DNA from 2 places in the Neobacillus sp. NPDC093127 genome. Region 2 is predicted to be linked to the other one. Evidence: riboswitches for the same ligand, from Rfam matches in the RefSeq annotation. Region 2 holds a riboswitch; the other holds the start of a gene.
What was found. A riboswitch is a leader RNA that binds a small molecule or an ion and turns the genes downstream of it on or off. The one in region 2 is predicted to bind cyclic di-GMP.

Region 1 (9,408 bases), on a different contig from region 2:
CCCAATACAAGCCCGCACTGACCAAGGCAAGGATGGAGAGGACGAAAAATGTCCAGCCATAGCCAATCCAAACCGTCATCGGGATGGAAAGCGGTGCAATTGTGCGACCAAGTGTGTAGCGCAAGCTTGCCGCGGCAAAATATTGTCCCCGCATATGCTCAGGAGCAAGCCTGGAAACGAAGCTTTGCTGCAGCCCTGCCCCCATTAATTCGGCAAACGTGAAAACCGCCATTGCGATAATTAATCCCCAAATCCAATGCGTTTGACTGAAAAGAACAATCGAAATCGCATAAACGACCGAGGAGAGGACAAACACGTTTCTTTCAGAATATTTTCCCATCCACTTCGTTACAAAAACAGTAAATAGGGCAACAAGGAAGCCATTTTCAGCCAGGACAATTCCAAATGCCTGCTCACCCTTCACAGCGAACGACCAATTCCCAATGGAAAAAAGACTTTGATTTTTGACAAAATCCTTAATATAAACTGGAATTAATAAGTCCAATTGCATAAATGTCTGTCCGGCTAAAACCCCTGCAAGGATAAATAATAGAAAGGTTTTATCCTTAATAATGAGGCGATAATCTCGTAGTTGGTTAAGTAAAAAGTAGTACCATTTCCCGTCGCTGGAAATAGTTGCTTTTTTTTGAATTGGTGCGGTTTCCCGCGTCCATTTTGCCAGGATTAGCCCCAGGAACATACACACTGCTCCTGCTACAAGCAACAGCTGAAAGCGATATTGAACATAGAAAATAGCTCCCAATATCGGACCGACTACCACCGCAATATTAATGGACGTATAAAAAATGGCAAATACATTGCTTCGGTCCTTTTCGGCCACGACATCGGCTACCATCGCTTGGCTCGCAGGCCAGTAAAAGGATCCAAACACACCGGCAAATGCAAACGAAACAAAGCCCATCCAAGGGGATTGAAGCCATGGTGAACTAGCGAGGGCAAAGGCTAAGAAAGAAAGTCCTTGCCCGATGGCAGAAAGAACCATCATCCGTTTTCTCCCAAAACGGTCGGCACAATATCCACCCATTAAATTAGCAATCACGGAAAAAACCTGTGAAAAAACTAATAATAATCCTGCTTTATTTTTACCGAACTCTTCCGCAAAATAAATCGTTAAGAACGGAAAGAACATCCAAAAGGTAATATTCATCATCGCTTCCCCAAACAAGCGAACCTTTAAATTTGAATCCCAATCCCTTATCCTCATATAAAAAATCCCCGTTTCTCTATTTTCACGCCTTTTTATCATACTATCCAGCCGGAAGTAAGTACAAGGAAAAAAGCAGGCACGTATGCTATATTTAACTTATGGAAATTCGAAAGGATGTTTAACTATGGTAAAAAGTATTGTCATTGCTGAAAAACCTTCTGTGGCACGTGATATTGCGCATGTGCTTAATTGTAATAAAAAAGGAAACGGGTATCTTGAAGGAAATAAATATATCGTTACGTGGGCACTAGGACACCTAGTTACACTTGCTGACCCAGAAAGTTATGATGTGAAATATAAAACTTGGAATTTAGAAGATCTGCCAATGCTGCCTGAGCGTTTGAAATTGACAGTCATTAAGCAGACTGGAAAACAGTTTAATGCTGTTAAAAGTCAACTGATTAGAAATGATGTCAATGAAATAATCGTGGCTACAGACGCAGGGAGAGAGGGAGAATTAGTTGCACGTTGGATTATTGATAAAGCAAAAGTCAATAAACCAATTAAACGTCTATGGATCTCATCTGTTACGGATAAAGCGATTAAAGACGGCTTTGCAAACTTGAAGCCAGGCGCAGCGTATGAAAATTTATATGCATCAGCTGTCGCACGTTCAGAAGCTGACTGGTATATCGGTCTTAATGCAACACGTGCATTAACAACTAGGTTCAACGCACAGCTAAACTGCGGCCGTGTTCAAACACCTACTGTTGCGATGATTGCGGCTCGTGAGGACGAAATTAGAAACTTCAAAGCACAAACCTATTACGGCATTGAAGCCCAAACAGCTGACCAATTAAAGCTGACATGGCAGGATGTAAAAGGCAACAGCCGCAGTTTTGATAAAGAGAAACTCGATGCGATTGTAAAAAAACTTGGAAAACAAAATGCCATTGTGACGGAAATTGAAAAGAAACCTAAGAAGTCTTTTTCTCCAGGTCTATATGATTTAACAGAACTACAGCGCGATGCGAACAAAATCTTTGGTTACTCTGCAAAGGAAACGTTAAACATTATGCAAAAGCTGTATGAGCAGCATAAAGTTTTAACGTACCCAAGGACAGACTCGAGGTTTATCTCATCAGATATTGTTCCAACCATACCAGAGCGTCTGAGGGCATGTGGAATTGGTGAATATCGCTTACTAACAAGCAAAATCTTAAAAAAACCCATCAAGGCTTCTAAATCTTTTGTAGATGATAGCAAGGTATCTGATCACCATGCGATTATTCCTACAGAAGGATATGTGAACTTTTCAGCTTTTACAGATAAAGAACGGAAAATTTATGACTTGGTCGTTAAACGCTTCTTAGCAGTATTATTCCCGGCATTTGAGTATGAGCAATTAACGCTTCGTGCAAAAATTGGTGAGGAAAACTTCGTTGCTAGAGGAAAAACCATTTTATCGCTTGGTTGGAAGGAAGTTTACAATAATCGACTTGACGAAGACGATGAAGGTGATGATCTGAAAGAACAGATTTTACCTCGGATTGAAAAAGGCGACACCCTAAACGTAAAACTAATCGCTCAAACATCGGGTCAAACGAAGCCGCCTGGTCGTTTTAATGAGGCGACATTACTGTCGGCAATGGAAAATCCAACGAAATATATGGATACGAAAAATAAACAATTAGCCGATACCTTAAAATCGACGGGTGGGCTTGGTACTGTTGCTACACGCGCGGATATCATTGATAAGCTATTCAATTCATTCTTAATCGAAAAGCGTGGCAAAGACATTCATATGACTTCTAAAGGTCGTCAATTGCTGGATTTAGTGCCGGAGGAGCTTAAATCTCCAACTTTAACAGCTGAGTGGGAACAAAAGCTTGATCAAATTGCACATGGCAAATTGAAAAAAGACGTGTTTATCAGCGAAATGAAAAACTACACAAAAGAAATTGTTGCTGAAATTAAAGCAAGCGATAAAAAATACAAGCACGACAATATTTCTACAAAAAATTGTCCAGACTGTGGTAAACCAATGCTTGAAGTGAATGGAAAAAAGGGCAAAATGCTCGTGTGCCAAGATCGGGAATGTGGACATCGTAAAAATGTTTCCCGCGTCACAAACGCACGCTGCCCAAAATGTCATAAACAACTTGAGTTACGTGGTGAAGGTGAAGGTCAAGTCTTTGCTTGTAAATGTGGACACCGTGAAAAACTGTCCGCTTTCCAAGCACGCCGTCAAAAAGAATCTGGCGGTAAAGTGGATAAACGAACTGTACAAAAATATTTGAAAAACCAAAACAAGGAAGAAGATCCAATTAATACTGCTTTGGCAGATGCTTTAAAGAAACTAAAATTAAAGTAAATCTTCATAAAAAAGGGTTTGTTAGGCAAAAAATGATGTTTTCTCAAAGAAAAGGACTTGTTAAAGTCCTTTTATATACTATCCTGCTAAAGTGTTATCGTGTTAAAATTCAGAAAATTTAATTGACAGGTAAGGTTTTCTTCTCATACAATAATTATTAGAATGAAAGTTAATCGAATGGAATGATAACCGATGAGGATGAGGCATCTCCAAAAGACAGATCAATATTCGGTAATTTTTATAAAAGAGGCTGGACTCCAAATCTAATCTGATATGGAATCCAGCCTCTTTCTTTATTGTGATAAAGTGGTAGAGGAGCGGGATAGAAATGATAACACTTACAGGTGGAAGTTTAACATTAGAGCAAATAAAAGCTGTTTTATATCACAGCCAAAAGGTCAACGCATCAGAAAAAAGCATGGAAGCTGTTGCAAAGAGCCGCGAAGCAGTTGAAAGAATTGTTTCAGAATCAAAAGTAGTTTACGGAATTACCACGGGCTTTGGAAAATTTAGTGATGTTCTTATTGAAAAGGATCATGTGCAGGACCTGCAGCTTAACTTAATTCGTTCCCATGCTTGCGGAGTTGGCGACCCGTTTCCTGAGAATGTGGCAAAAGCAATGGTTCTCCTTCGTGCCAACGCATTATTAAAAGGCTTTTCCGGGATAAGACCGCTTGTTATTGAAAAACTATTGGACTTAGTAAATCACGACATCATCCCGGTTATTCCACAGCAAGGATCACTCGGGGCAAGCGGGGATTTGGCCCCGCTCTCCCACTTAGCTTTAGTATTAATCGGCGAAGGTGAAGTGTTTTACAAAGGACAGCGGATGGAGTCACTCGATGCACTAAGGCAAGAGGGGATTTTACCAGTAACATTGGAGGCAAAGGAAGGCCTGGCACTCATTAATGGGACCCAGGCGATGACAGCAATGGGGGTTGTCGGCTACCTTGAAGCCGAGCAATTGGCACATGAAAGTGAACTCATCGCGTCGATGACGATGGAGGGGTTAAACGGGATTATTGACGCTTTTGCAGAAGAAGTGCATATTGCAAGGGGCTATAAACAGCAGATTTATACTGCGGCAAGAATCCGTCAGTATTTAAGCGACAGTTTGTTAACAACACAGCAAGGGGAACTTAGGGTTCAGGATGCATATTCGCTTCGCTGTATCCCACAAGTTCATGGGGCTTCTTGGCAGGTTCTTGATTATGTAAAAGAAAAACTAGAAATCGAAATAAATGCTGCTACTGACAATCCATTAATTTTTGATGATGGTGAAAAAGTCATTTCCGGGGGGAATTTCCATGGTCAGCCGATTGCCTTCGCAATGGACTTTATGAAAATTGCAGTAGCAGAGCTGGCGAATATTTCAGAAAGACGGATTGAACGCTTGGTTAATCCGCAGTTAAATGACCTGCCACCATTCCTAAGTCCTGAACCAGGCTTGCAATCCGGGGCAATGATTATGCAATATGCAGCAGCTGCTCTTGTATCAGAAAATAAAACACTGGCACATCCAGCCAGCGTTGACTCAATTCCTTCCTCGGCCAATCAGGAGGATCATGTCAGCATGGGAACGATTGCCTCAAGGCATGCCTATCAAATTATCCAGAACGCAAGAAGGGTGCTGGCGATTGAATTGATTTGTGCAATGCAGGCAGTGGAAATTCGCGGTGTCGAAAAAATGGCAAGCCATACGAAGCTCTTCTATGAAAAAGGACGCGAGCAGGTTCCTTCCATTAAAAAAGATCGTGTATTCTCGAAAGATATTGAAAAAGCGGCAGAGTGGTTAAAGACAATTGAGTTTTCGCAATTTATTAGAAGTTTAAGTATAGAAGGTCAATACTAAGAATCTTTTGACACAGAAAAAGGCGTGAAAATAACCACGCCTTTACTCTGTTTGATCCGGCAGCAAGCGGGCGGTATCTCCCCGCGCATCCTCTTCTTCTACTCTATTTTTAAAAGCTTCCTGGGTTACAATGAATTCTTCATCCCCAATTGCTTCCTTTACATGTTTCTCCGTTAGACTGTCCTTAGGGAAATTACCAGGATGGTTTTTCTTTTTGTGTTCAAAATGTTCTCCACGTGACATACTAAAGCACTCCTTTCATCTACCCAAATAGCATTCCCTAAGAGTAGTGAAATAATTACTTATTGTTCTTTCCTCGAAAAAGAAAAAGCTGTGTGAAAGAGACTATTTAAAAATAGATTACTCTTCACCAGCTTTTTTAATTGGTTTATCAGGTTTGCACATCCGATCAAGCAGAAAACCAGCAAATACAATAAAGGCAATCGGGATTGAAAAGTTTAACACATGAATAAGTGTCATAGCATTGCTTCACCACCATTATTCCGAATATTAAGTATATTTAGGTGTTGTTTACATTATATTCTAATTGTCAGATTTTAGACAAATCTTTTTGTCATAAATAATGAAAATAAGTTCTACTACTGCATACCTAGCGGTTTTATCGGCTTTTATCCCCTTATTTTCCATTAATATACAAGAGGATTTCAAGGATTAGTATCTAATAGTTATAAGTAGAGAATATTATTGCGTTTCTGACATAACTCAATATGGTCATAGAGGAGTGATTACGACAATGATGAAACAGAATGCAATAATTTTGGAAGAAAAGAAAGTTCTTTGTATTGGCGGTGCCAATGTGGACCGGAAAATACAGGCACTGAAACAATTAGAGTATGGGACTTCGAATCCTGCGATTAGCACGAAATCCAGAGGCGGTGTTGCACGTAATGTGGCGGAAAACGCTGGGCGCCTTGGCCTTAATGCTTCCTTATTAGCCTTTATTGGATCCGATGCGGATGGGGAATGGCTGTTGCAAAACACAAATAAATTCGCAGATATAAATCTAACCGAAATTATCGATGGGAAATCCACGGGAACTTATACAGCAGTGCTAGATGAAGAAGGTGAAATGGCCGTCGCCTTTGCAGACATGGCTATTTATGATGAGGTTGAAGACTCCTTTTTTAATAAAAATTGGCCCCATATTCAAAATGCAAAAATGATTCTATTAGATACGAATTTTCCCGCTGAAGTAATCAATGAAGTGATTAATTGCAGTAACGAAGAGGGAATACCTATATGTATTGCCACAGTGTCAGCAGCTAAAACTGCTAAATTGCCGGACTCCTTGGATGGTGTAACCTGGCTGATTGCCAATCATAAAGAAGCAGAAGCTCTTTCAAAATTAGAAATTATTTCCGAAGGGGACTTCTATCGAGCAGCAGAAATAATTTTAAAAAGTGGTGTAGAGAGAGTAGTTATTACTAGGAATGAAAAAGGCTTAATTTATTTTACAAACAATGGGGAAGCGGGAGCAATCGTACCTCCAAGTGTTCCGATTGTAGATGTAACAGGAGCAGGGGATGCACTTATTTCCGGAATCCTATTTGGCTATTTAAAAGGCCTTAATACAGAAGATTCCTGCAAAATTGGTGTTTCTTGTTCAATGATTACAGTCCAAACGAGTGAAACAGTCCACCCCGATTTGAACCAGCAAAAATTACTTGAAACATTTCAGAAATACTTTAGCAAGGGGCTAAGCCATCGATAATAAGAAAATCGGAGGGAATTTTGATAAGAATTCTCCTCCCTTTTTTTTACAAAAATTATAAGAGGAATGGGTATTTTTGTAGAAATTTGTCACAATTTGTAGTAAAAAGAAGTGTGAAAATTCAAAGAAAATGACAAAATATAACAACCTGTTAGAAAAGAACTAGATATAATGAGGATATCAATTGTAATTATGAAAAAAGGCCTGGTTATTTGTTTATGGGATAGGTAATCGGTGATGCCCTGGGGAGAATAGGATCAGAAAAAGGCAAACCTGTTGAAAAGCAGGGACGCAAAGCCAAGGATCTAAGGCAGGCGATATGCTTGCTATGATGGCCGGGATGCCTGAAATACGAATGGTATTTTAGGGGTGAGGATATTGGTTATTACTGAAAAAGAGGTTGATGTTATCGATCAGGAATGGATGACCCTTATATTAGAAGCGAAGGAACTTGGACTATCCATAGAAGAGGTTCGTGACTTCTTTAATCAACATGGAGGATTAAAGTAATCACGAATAACAATTGAGCAATTACATAAAAAAGAAGAGCATCCTGCAATTTGTAGAATGCTTTTTTCTTGTATTCTAATGGTCACTATTTTGTTTGTTCCGCCATTTATTAAATTCAAGGTAATCACGAAATTGTTCTTTTGAAACACCAGAATTCATGGCCTCTTTGACTAGGTTCATCCAATCACTGTCTAATTGGTCCTTATCAATTTGTTCATGGATTAAATGTTCAACGGGAAGATTTAAGACTGCTGCAATTTTTTCAAGAAATTGAATCGAAGGATTCTTTTGCAGGTTTCTCTCAAGTGAACTTAAATAAGATTTAGCAACGCCCGCCTGTTCAGCAAGTTCGGATAGTGACATTTTCTTTTCTGAGCGGAATTTTTTTACGCGGTCACCAATCATTGATTCTCACACACCTAATTATTATTATTGTTATTGTTGTTATATTAATTCTACCAAAAAGAATGAGAAAGTACCATATAAAGAACGACGGAATATTACAAAATGTTGAACATTGGAATTTTTTGTTTCGGAGCAATTCAAGCAGGATAGAAATTTTGAAAAAATCATGGGTTAGAGTTACTATTAAAAGTGTTGCCATAGTCTAAAGTATTATTTTAACGCGGAAAATGTTCTAAGAAGAACAATATGGTTCATTATACATAATATTAATTCAAAAAGGCAGGGAATAATATGATTGTCCTTAAATCACAACGAGAAATTGAAGCCATGCAAAAAGCAGGAGAAATTCTGGCAGCCTGTCATAAAGAAATTGCAAAATTAATTAAGCCAGGTGTTACAACGTGGGAGATTGAAGAGTTTGTTGATGAATTTCTAAGACAAAAAGGAGCAACGCCGGAACAGAAAGGCTATAAAGGCTACGAGTATGCAACGTGTGCAAGCGTTAATGATGAAATTTGTCATGGCTTTCCGAGGAAGGAGCCGTTAAAAGAGGGCGACATTGTAACGATTGATATGGTGGTCAGATACAATGGAGCCTTAGCTGATTCTGCTTGGTCATATGCAGTTGGCAAGGTCTCCGAGGAAACAGACCATTTATTAAAAGTGACGAAGGAAGCTCTTTACAAGGGAATTGAACAGGCGGTAGTGGGAAATCGGATAGGTGATATTGGCCATGCGATTCAAAAATATGTTGAAAGTGAAGGACTATCAGTTGTAAGAGACTTTATCGGACACGGGATTGGCGCCGTGATTCACGAGAAACCGGATGTTCCACATTATGGATTGCCTGGTAAAGGTGCGAGAATTAAAGAGGGAATGGTTTTTACAATTGAACCGATGGTCAATGTCGGCTGGTACCAAACAAAAATGGATGATAACGGCTGGACAGCCCGGACCCTTGATGGTAAAAATTCAGCTCAATATGAGCATACACTCGCAATTACGAAGGACGGCCCGATTATCCTAACCGATCAAAAATAAGCAAAAAACCCGTTATTCAGTAAAAATAACGGGTTTTTACTTATTTCTTTCTTAGACTACCCAATTCTTCCACTAATGCCTGCATTTCATTAGGACTAAAAGAGTTTTTCCTTAGGACCATCTCATAAATTTCCTTTAATTCCTCGTACATTTCTTCATCAAAGTGAGACGGTTTAATGGCTCCAAGGTTGAGGACCTTTAATTTTTCCTTTATTTGTTCAATCATATATTCGACATTTTCAACAGATTTTTGTGATAAATTCATTTCGGCCACCCTTTCCGAATTAATATTCCCATCTTTTCATGTTAAAAAGCATCTGTCAATA
Region 2 (9,408 bases):
TGCGGCAAAGTATGTAAATGCTGAAAAACGGATTTCCTATCCATCGCTGCCGCAGCTTGCATTTAAGCGTAAGAAGAAAATGGAAATGCTAGCCGAGGAAATGCGCGTTTTATATGTAGCCATGACGAGGGCTAAAGAAAAGCTCTACATGACAGCAACACTAAAAGATGCCATGAAAAAAATCGACCAATGGAATGACGTTTTATCTAATACAGAATGGCTGTTAAAGGATTATGAGCGAGCGTCGGCAATGAGTTATATCGATTGGGTTGGAAGAGCGCTTATCCGTCATCATGATTGCACCGATTTAAGGGTGACAGGAGAGACCAATATGTTTGTTCCGGAAGAAATCACTCGACATCCTTCCTCCTGGAAAATTTCTTTAATGAATGCAGAAGAAATCCAAAAACAAGAAATGGCGGTAAAAGAGGAAGACGATCAATTCTTGGAGCGAGTCAAAAATGGACAAACGGTCCCGGCAGCTTCAGTTTTCGCCGCTGAGGTAAAGGACCGGCTGACATGGGACTATGCCTTTTCAAGTGCTGCAGTCCACCGCTCCAAACAATCGGTTTCTGAAATGAAGCGCCAAAGGGAAATGGTGGACGAGCAAAGTGGTACCGAGCTAGTTCGCCGCTTTAAAAAGTCAATCAGCAAACGGCCTAAGTTCATGCAGGAGAAATCTTTAAGCCCTGCTGAGCGGGGGACAGCCATGCATATGGTGATGCAGCATGTCGATTTGACTCAGAAAGTTAGTGAAGAAACGATTAACGCACAGGTAATCTGGATGATCCAAAATGAATTGTTAACCCCTGAGCAGGCTGAAGTCATTGACAGCAAATTGATTGTTCAATTTTTCAACTCCCATTTAGGGCAAAGATATTTTCAAGCTAAAGCTATCCATCGGGAGATTCCGTTTACCCTTTCGTTACCTGCCCATGAAGTTTACCCAGGTTGGATAGGGGATGACGAATCGATTTTTGTCCAAGGGATAATTGACTGCATTCTTGAGGATGAAAAGGGTTTAGTATTGATTGATTATAAATCAGATGGAATAACTGGCCGTTACAAAGGCGGATTTGACCAAGCCAAACCAATCCTTGAAGACAGGTACAGGCTCCAAATTAATTTATATACAAAGGCCATCCAACAAATTTGGAACAGAAAAGTCACGGAAAGATATTTATTTTTCTTTGATGGGGCTCATATTTTAAAAGTCGAGTAAGAACAAAAAAATGACATAGACCGTGAAGGTTTATGTCATTTTTTAATTGTTACCTGCAATCGGCTGATCAATTAAATTCGTATCAAGTGTATTTGTACCACTAATCCCATTATTCGTGATAATGAAGCCGCCGGTATTAAATCCTCCAGAGCCGGCAAAGGTTTTCGTGCTGCTTTTTGGAGAGATATAAAGCGTATCTCCAAACTGAACAATACCTCCGCCTACATTAATGATTTGAACTGGACCAATAATCGCTGGCATAAAAAACATCCTTTTCCATATGAACTATCCAGGTTTTTGCTTTACAGTAACATATGCGGTTATCTTATGTCCTGTTCATGACCTTCTAGCAGAAGCTGGCGGATATGCTTTACTCTAACCTCCATCGATACTGTTTGACTGTTGCCAACATGTAAAATCGATGAAGAAGAAACGGCAATGACATTAATCTTATTAACTTTTATAATCGGATTTAGATTATGTCGTACGATAGAAATTTTTTCAGTGATTGGCGGCAATGGCAGTGGCCTTTTAAATACTGGATAGGAAGGAAAGTTTCCTTCGTCTCCGAAGAATATTTCTGCTTCCCTTTGCACTGCAAGTGCTCTCGAGAATCCATTAAGGATACATGAATCTCCTAACTGAATAACGGAGCAGAATGCTACCTGCTTTACTTGCAGGCTGTCGACACTAGAGGTTCGGGTCAGCATAGCCAGGGGTCACATCCCGTTCTAACGGGACAAATGGCCCAATTATTAATGACTCTGGCGGTGTGTCAAACGCAGATGTCAGTTGAATGGTTTCCGTATCTCCAATCATAAATACTGAGGAGCTCGCCACAGCTGTGATTTTAATATGATCGACATGGAGGACGCGGTTATAAACTTCAAAGTTCATTCCATCTTCATTCCTTTCACATTCTCAGGTAAATTATTTAAAAAGGCTAGGACACCATTTTGAATTTCCTGTTTTATTGCTTCAATGACTCTTTTCTCAATGGGTATGGTCTGATTAGCGGAATGTGCATTGGCTGTATTCGCTGTTAGATGATAGTTAATCCTGTTTGGAAGTTGTTTGATGATATCTTCCTTAATAAAGGATAAGTAGGATTCATTTGGCGGAATGGCCAAGTTCCTTTGCGTATCAGCAATGATTAGTGGTAAGTCAGTTTCTAAATATTCATGAATGCTCTCTTCAATTTCCATTGATAATCGCATTTGATCTTTAGGGGAAAATGGGGTTTTTAATGATTGATTTTGTACGGAAAAGTCCTCTATTCCGGACATGTCGTTAGGATTTAAGCCAATATTTAGAGTACCTTCAAGGGTCTCGACCTTCAATTGATCAAATTTATATTCAATTGTATCTACATGAATGGTTGGCTTTTCCCTTACTTGTTTCAACTCACCCTGAAACTTTTGAATGGTCTGTTCTAAAACCGCAATCCTCTTTTCTTGTGCTTGAATACACATCTGCAGCCATTGAAGGTATTGGTAAACATCCTGATACACGTAAATCACCTCGTCTGCGAATCGCCTTTTCTGCTTGTGTTCTAACTATATGCAGCAACTCATTTGGATTTGCTGATTTTCCACAAGTTCATAAGGCGGACAAGGTTTTCTAATTGTCTAGGAGAAGGGGCTGACCAAGGCACTTACGCTTTTTGTTCTTATCTGACTGGGGCTTGCAAAGGGACTGCAGGTGCTAATAATTGCTCCTGAATTTCACCCACGATTTGTCCTCCTGGTTTTATTCCTGCTGGCGCCGGTTTTGTGAAGCCCCCCGTATTGTATAGATGGGCACTAGGCTTTATGATTCCAGCACTCCCGATTTGCAGGACAGAGGAATTGGTAATCCCGCCAATTTTTATGAAATGTATCTGAATGGACTGCTGGATATAAAAATTCATGAAAGACCACCCGTTCATTACATATTAAGGAAATTATTTTGATCAATAACATCCGGATCTGAAGTATTCGTTGAACTTAATCTATTGTTAACATCTACTTGATCACCAGTGTTAAAGGAACCAGCTCCTGAGAATGTTTTAGCCGTAGCAAATGGCATTATTTTATAGACATCGCCAATGTGAAAAACAGAACTATTCCCAAGTGTAATGACCTGTGCAACTCCAACAATCGCTGGCATGAACAACACCCTTTATGATTATTTCTCTTTATATCCTATGTATGGGCGATTGTAATGTGATTCGTTCGCCTAATTTAGGTGGAAATCCCCAGAAGAAAATTACCATTACCATCTGAAAAAATAACTATATTCGCACCAATCGCGTAATTTGTTAGGGTATTAATATAAAAATAGGTATAATTACCTATTATATTCGATATAAAATGAGAATTTAGTAGGATATTCGATAAGGTTAAAACGTACTATTATGTGAGTAAGAGATCAGTTGGAAAAATAAACACTGAATCTCGATAAAGGCAAAGCTGATGAAAATCAGTGACGCAAAGCTACAGGGGCTAAGGTGCGAAAGCACTACGCCAGCCAGTTACCGAAAGATCAGGGTGTTTCATATTAGATATTCTATTGTCTGCATGGGTGTATGCCTATGTGTTCATTGATGTTCTATGTTTATTAACCCCCCTTTCGGTAAAGGCGGGGTTATTTCAATTTTCCGGAGGTGAAAATCAGTGAAAGTCGTGAATCTGTCAAACGGAGCGGAACTGGCCAGCCAGGTTACAGCAGCGGACACCTTTTTTAAACGATTAAAAGGGCTGATGTTTTCGAAAAGCTTGCCAGCAGGACACGGCTTGTTAATCCAACCCTGCCAATCCATTCATACCTACTTCATGAACTATTCCATCGATGTTATTTACTTAAGCAAAGAGTTTGAAATTGTCGGCTTGGACGAAACGGTAAAGCCTGCAAAAGTTGGGAAGTTTCACAGAAAAGCACAGTCCGTATTAGAACTGCCTGCAGGAACGATACGCGAAACAGGAACGAAAATCGGAAATTATCTAACTACTAAATGAAAAGGGGTTTTTACAAATGATGAAAAAAATGAAAGCTTTATTAACGGAAGAACAAGGACAAGGGATGACTGAGTATGGGTTGGTGTTAGGACTTATTGCGGTTGGGGTTGTAGCGGTACTTATTACAATGCGCACAGAAATCGAATCTTTGTTTAATAGAGCAGTCACTGCAATTTCAGGAGCTGGCAGCTAATCCATTTAGAAATAAGTTGGAAATAAAGTACTATACAGCCTTGCGTTCAAACCAAACGTGAGGCTCTTTTCTTGAAAGGAGAAGGCATTGTGTGGAGTTCTAGTTTATTAATCGTTCTGCTAATCATATGTGTCATTACTGACCTGAAGGAACGAAAAATCTACAATGCTGTGTTATTTCCGTTTTTATTAGCAGCATTAATTCTTCATGCCTTTATCGGGGGAATACAAGGTGTTACAGACGTTCTTCTGGGTACCGCAGTTGGTTTAGGCATTTTATTAATCCCTTATCTTCTTGGCGGCATGGGTGCAGGTGATGTAAAGCTTCTTGCCGTTATTGGCGGAATAAAAGGGATTGGCTTCGTGTTGATGGCCTCTATTTATATGGCTTTAGCAGGTGGGATCATCGCTATTTTTGTCCTCCTATTTCGCAAAGGCTTCTTGACTCGAATCCTGTACTTTTTCCAAGGTCTCAGGCATGGAGTCCGGCTTTCTCTTTTTGAAGATAAAACAACCTTTCCATACGGAGTTGCGATTGCCGCAGGTGCCGTATTCCAAATTTTTTTCCCTGGGGTGCTCTCAGTATGAAACGGGATGAGCGCGGCCAATCGATGGTAGAAACAGCTCTTTTACTTCCGATATTTTTATTAATTTTAGTTGGAATTCTAGATTTTGGACGTTTAACGTACTCCTATGCCCATTTGCATATGGCTGCTCAGGAAACCGTTCGCCTTGGCGGTTTAGGTAAAAAAGACACAGCCATCTCTTCCTTCGCCCATAACTATGTACATTTAGGCGATACGACCAAATTGCAGGTGGATATAGCGCCCAAAGATACGGTCAGGAAATCGGGGGATTATGTCAAAGTAACGCTACGCTATCCTTTTCAATTTTATACACCGTTTGTTTCAAAGCTTTTCCCTTCAAAATTTTTGATTGAAACGGATTCCACGATTCGCGTTGAATAGGGGGTGAATGTAGTGCTTCAGGTAATAAAAAGAATCGTAAAGGAAGAACAAGGAAATACCCTTTTCTTTGGCGCAATCTCCTTAATGGTTATCTTGTTCATAGCGGGCTTAGCATTAGATGGAAGTTTACTCTATATGAAAAAAAGCCAATTGCAAAAAGAAGCCAATGCTGCTGTTCTTTCAGGAGCGCAGGAGCTTACAACCACTGAGCAAAAGGTGACCGGTACGGTTCAAACAATCTTAAATGCACATAAGGACACAACCGCTATGTCGAAGCTAGATATTAAGATGGGGGAAAAGGTGGCGTTAACGTTAACGAAACCAGTGAATCTTACATTTGCCCGCCTGTTTGGAATAGAGAAAGTGAATGTAAAGGCACGTGCGGCTTCCGGATTGAATGCGATTGGAAAGTCAATCGGGGCAGCACCGTTAGGAATCGATGAAAGTATTTCACTACAATATTATAAAGAATATAAATTAAAGGTTGATTCATCAGACTCGATATCAGGGAATTTTGGGGTCTTAGCTCTTGGCGGGCCAGGGGCAAAGACATATGAACAAAACTTACGTGATGGCTATCAATCTGAGATAAGGATCAACGATATTATTAATACAGAAACGGGAAATATTGCCGGAAAAACGAGAGATGTGATTAATCAGCGGGTCAATGGCTGCTCTCAGCCCCCTGGTGATTACAGTCTCCGTCAATGTTCAAGGATTATACTTGTCCTTGTCTATAAACCTTATAATTATACCAGTGGTCAAATGAAACAAATACAGGTGACAGGTTTTGCCTATTTTTATATCACAACGCCCATGAGTACAAACGATACCTCTATTACAGGAGTCTTTATCAAAAGAGCAGGGGAAGGCACATATGTTGAGGGTGCTAAGGACCGAGGAGCATACAGCATACGACTAACGGAGTAGGTGAGGCAATATGAAATCAAAAATGGTCTTAATGCTATCACTTATTATGGGGATCATTACAACCTTTTTGTTTTTCCAATATACAAAGCAAATGAAGACTGAAAAGACCACTGCTATTCAAACGGTAGCTGTAGTGGTAGCAAAAGAAAGAATCGAAAAGAATGAAAAGATTTCATCAGCTAAGCTTGAAATTGTGCAAATGCCGGAAAATAGTGCCCTCCCCGAAGGAGTCAAAACAATTCCGGAAGCAGAAGGAAAGCTTGCCAACTCGATGATTGAAAAAGGCGAACCGGTGCTTTCACATCGGCTTGGCACTGAGAAGGAAGAAGGAGTCTATGTTTCAAGAAAGGTGAAGGAGGGCTACCGGGCGATTTCAATCGGAGTTGATATTAATCAATCGGTTACAAACCTAATTGAGCCTGAGGACGAAGTAGATGTAATTTTTACGAAAATAACGATGGATCCAGCTAAGCAACCTGTATCGCAATCGATGATTTTGCTGAAGCAGGTAAGGGTCTTAGCGGTAGGAAGAAAAATGCTGACGCCGGAAGATACAAAGGAGCCTTATACAGAATATAGTTCAATAACCATAGAGTTAAAGCCGGAAGATGCCATGAAGCTTGTTAATGCAAAAGAAGAGGGGAAAATTCATTTCATTCTGAATAAACGACCATTAGTTAGAGAATAAAAAGCTCAAAAAACAGTAAAGCTTTTGGAAGGTGACGATTCATGACAAGCCCAGTTGAAATGCAAACCGAACAAATGAATAGTAACCCACAGGGTGGAAAAATAATAGCTGTTTGCAGCCCAAAAGGCGGGATTGGTCGTACTACCTTAACCGTTAATTTAGCCGTAGCGTTAATGAAAAATAACTTTACTGTTAGTGTTTTGGATGGTGATTTTCAGTTCGGTGACGTTAACCTTGCCATGGATTTGAAATTCTCCTTAACTGTTAAAGAAGTGTTGGAAGTTCTACAGTCACTTGATGGCCCTAGTCTCAATAATTATTTAGCTGTACATGAAAGCGGAGTAAGAGTCCTTTCAGCACCTGAGCGCCCGGAATTTGCCGACTTAATTACGAATGAAGCAGTTAATAAAATTTTGGATGTGATGATCTCCCAACATGATTACGTGGTTGTTGACACGCCTGTTGGTTTACATGAGCAATCACTAAGAATTCTTGAAAGAGCCGACCAAGTCCTTGTGATAACGAATTTGGAGATGGCTTCCTTAAAAAATACGAAGCTCTACCTTGAAACTCTCGACCTGCTGGGGCTAAGGTCAAGGGTTAAGATCATAGTTAACCGAGCAAATATGGACAGTGTGATTAAAGCGGAGGATGCAGCCAAAATTTTAGCTGTACCCAATCCTATTTATATCCCAAATGATTTTCAAATTTGTTCGCAGTCGATTAATTTAGGTGTTCCATTTGTAATGAAGTACGCAAAATCAGAAGTGGCCAAGGGTGTCTTTAAAATGGCTGAATTAATTTCGGGCGGTCCTAGTCCGAGTTCCAAGAAAGCAAAAAAAGGTCATTCACCATTATCAAAGCTTTTTTCCAAGAAACGTTCGTAAGGTGGGTTGGATGAATGAGTCTCTTAAATAGACTTCAAGAAAAAAAGATACTTTCGGGCGGGGAATCGCAAAAAGAAGCTTCATTTGATGAATATCGGGTATCCTCGCCTACACCCGACATTCGTAAGGTATTTCGTGAACAGACTGTAAAAGAAAAAAAGAAGGAAACGAGAAGTACAGAAAAAACAAACAAACATCAAGAATTAAAGAACGTAATGCAGAAAAAGATTATTCAAGAGCTAAAAGAGCAAGAGATTGAGCAAATCGTCGGCAAGCTTGACGAAATGGCGATAGAAATCATAAAAGAAGATGAGGAATTTCGTGGGCAAATCGACAGAAAAAAAGTAGTCGATGAATTGATCAATGATTTAACAGGCTTTGGTCCAATAAATCCGCTCCTATTGGATGAAGATGTTTCCGAAGTGATGGTAAACGGACCGAACCAAGTTTATTGTGAACGAAAAGGTAAATTAGTGCTAACAGAAGTTTCATTTCGTGATAACGAGCATGTCATGAATGTAATTGAAAAAATTGTTGCACCGCTCGGAAGGCGAATTGACGAAAGCTCACCAATGGTTGATGCCAGGCTGCCAGATGGATCACGGGTAAATGCTATTATTCCTCCGCTCGCATTAAATGGACCAACGATTACGATTCGAAAATTTTCCAAGGATCCCTATCAAATTGAGGACTTAATTAACTTCGGAACGGTGACGGAAGAAATGGCAATATTTCTAGATGCCTGCGTAAAGGCACGCTTAAATATGTTTGTAAGCGGCGGAACGGGCTCAGGTAAAACAACTACACTGAATGTTTTATCTAATTTTATTCCGGATGATGAGAGGATTGTTACGATAGAGGATGCTGCGGAAATTCAGCTTGGTCAGGAACATGTTGTTACCTTAGAGTCGAGACCGCCTAATATTGAAGGTAAAGGAGCCATCTCGATTCGCGATCTAGTCCGGAATTCCTTAAGGATGAGACCGGATCGGATTGTTATTGGTGAGGTGCGCGGCGGGGAAGCGCTTGATATGCTCCAAGCGATGAATACAGGGCATGACGGATCGCTTGCGACAGGCCATGCCAACAGTCCGAGGGATATGATTTCCCGCCTGGAAACAATGGTGTTGTTAGCAGGAGTAGATCTGCCGATTAAAGCGATTCGTGAACAAATTTCCGGAGCGATTGATATCATTATCCAGCAATCCCGACTTAAAGATGGGGCAAGAAAAATTATTAATATTACCGAAGTGCAAGGGATGGAAGGTGATATTATCGTCCTGCAAGATATTTTTACCTTTAAACAAGATGGGCTGGGTGAGGACGGGAAAATCATTGGCCGGCTTGCCCCAACTGGTGTCCGTCCCAGATTTTATGAGCGGCTTGAGTCTTCAGGCATTCATATACCGCCATCTGTATTTTTTGAAAAAGAGGAGTGGGGACACTGATGTTTGCACTCTTGTTCTCTTTTTTGTTATTTGTCATATTTTTATGCTATTTGATCTTAGGAAAACTATTTCCTAAG

Region 1: another riboswitch for cyclic di-GMP. It lies ahead of ACIQCO_RS16780 (anti-repressor SinI family protein); the one in region 2 lies ahead of ACIQCO_RS10610 (DUF192 domain-containing protein).

Annotation. Positions count from the first base shown of each region.
Region 1 covers NZ_JBIVOP010000012.1:66,753-76,160, forward strand. Annotated here, with positions in the region: gene ACIQCO_RS16755 (MDR family MFS transporter) at 1-1,225, opposite strand, end outside; gene ACIQCO_RS16760 (DNA topoisomerase III) at 1,353-3,542, shown strand; gene hutH (histidine ammonia-lyase) at 3,871-5,394, shown strand; gene ACIQCO_RS16770 (hypothetical protein) at 5,437-5,637, opposite strand; gene ACIQCO_RS16775 (carbohydrate kinase family protein) at 6,149-7,126, shown strand; cyclic di-GMP riboswitch class I at 7,383-7,474, shown strand; gene ACIQCO_RS16780 (anti-repressor SinI family protein) at 7,505-7,636, shown strand; gene ACIQCO_RS16785 (helix-turn-helix domain-containing protein) at 7,712-8,041, opposite strand; gene map (type I methionyl aminopeptidase) at 8,333-9,082, shown strand; gene ACIQCO_RS16795 (DUF1128 domain-containing protein) at 9,123-9,347, opposite strand.
Region 2 covers NZ_JBIVOP010000006.1:124,034-133,441, reverse strand. Annotated here, with positions in the region: gene addA (helicase-exonuclease AddAB subunit AddA) at 1-1,222, shown strand, start outside; gene ACIQCO_RS10640 (spore germination protein) at 1,265-1,483, opposite strand; gene ACIQCO_RS10635 (spore germination protein GerPE) at 1,543-1,932, opposite strand; gene ACIQCO_RS10630 (spore gernimation protein GerPD) at 1,913-2,119, opposite strand; gene gerPC (spore germination protein GerPC) at 2,116-2,733, opposite strand; gene ACIQCO_RS10620 (spore germination protein GerPB) at 2,892-3,131, opposite strand; gene ACIQCO_RS10615 (spore germination protein) at 3,149-3,370, opposite strand; cyclic di-GMP riboswitch class I at 3,656-3,742, shown strand; gene ACIQCO_RS10610 (DUF192 domain-containing protein) at 3,877-4,218, shown strand; gene ACIQCO_RS10605 (Flp family type IVb pilin) at 4,235-4,411, shown strand; gene ACIQCO_RS10600 (A24 family peptidase) at 4,501-4,998, shown strand; gene ACIQCO_RS10595 (TadE/TadG family type IV pilus assembly protein) at 4,995-5,378, shown strand; gene ACIQCO_RS10590 (pilus assembly protein TadG-related protein) at 5,391-6,308, shown strand; gene cpaB (Flp pilus assembly protein CpaB) at 6,319-6,996, shown strand; gene ACIQCO_RS10580 (CpaE/TadZ family protein) at 7,038-7,883, shown strand; gene ACIQCO_RS10575 (TadA family conjugal transfer-associated ATPase) at 7,898-9,331, shown strand; gene ACIQCO_RS10570 (type II secretion system F family protein) at 9,331-9,408, shown strand, end outside.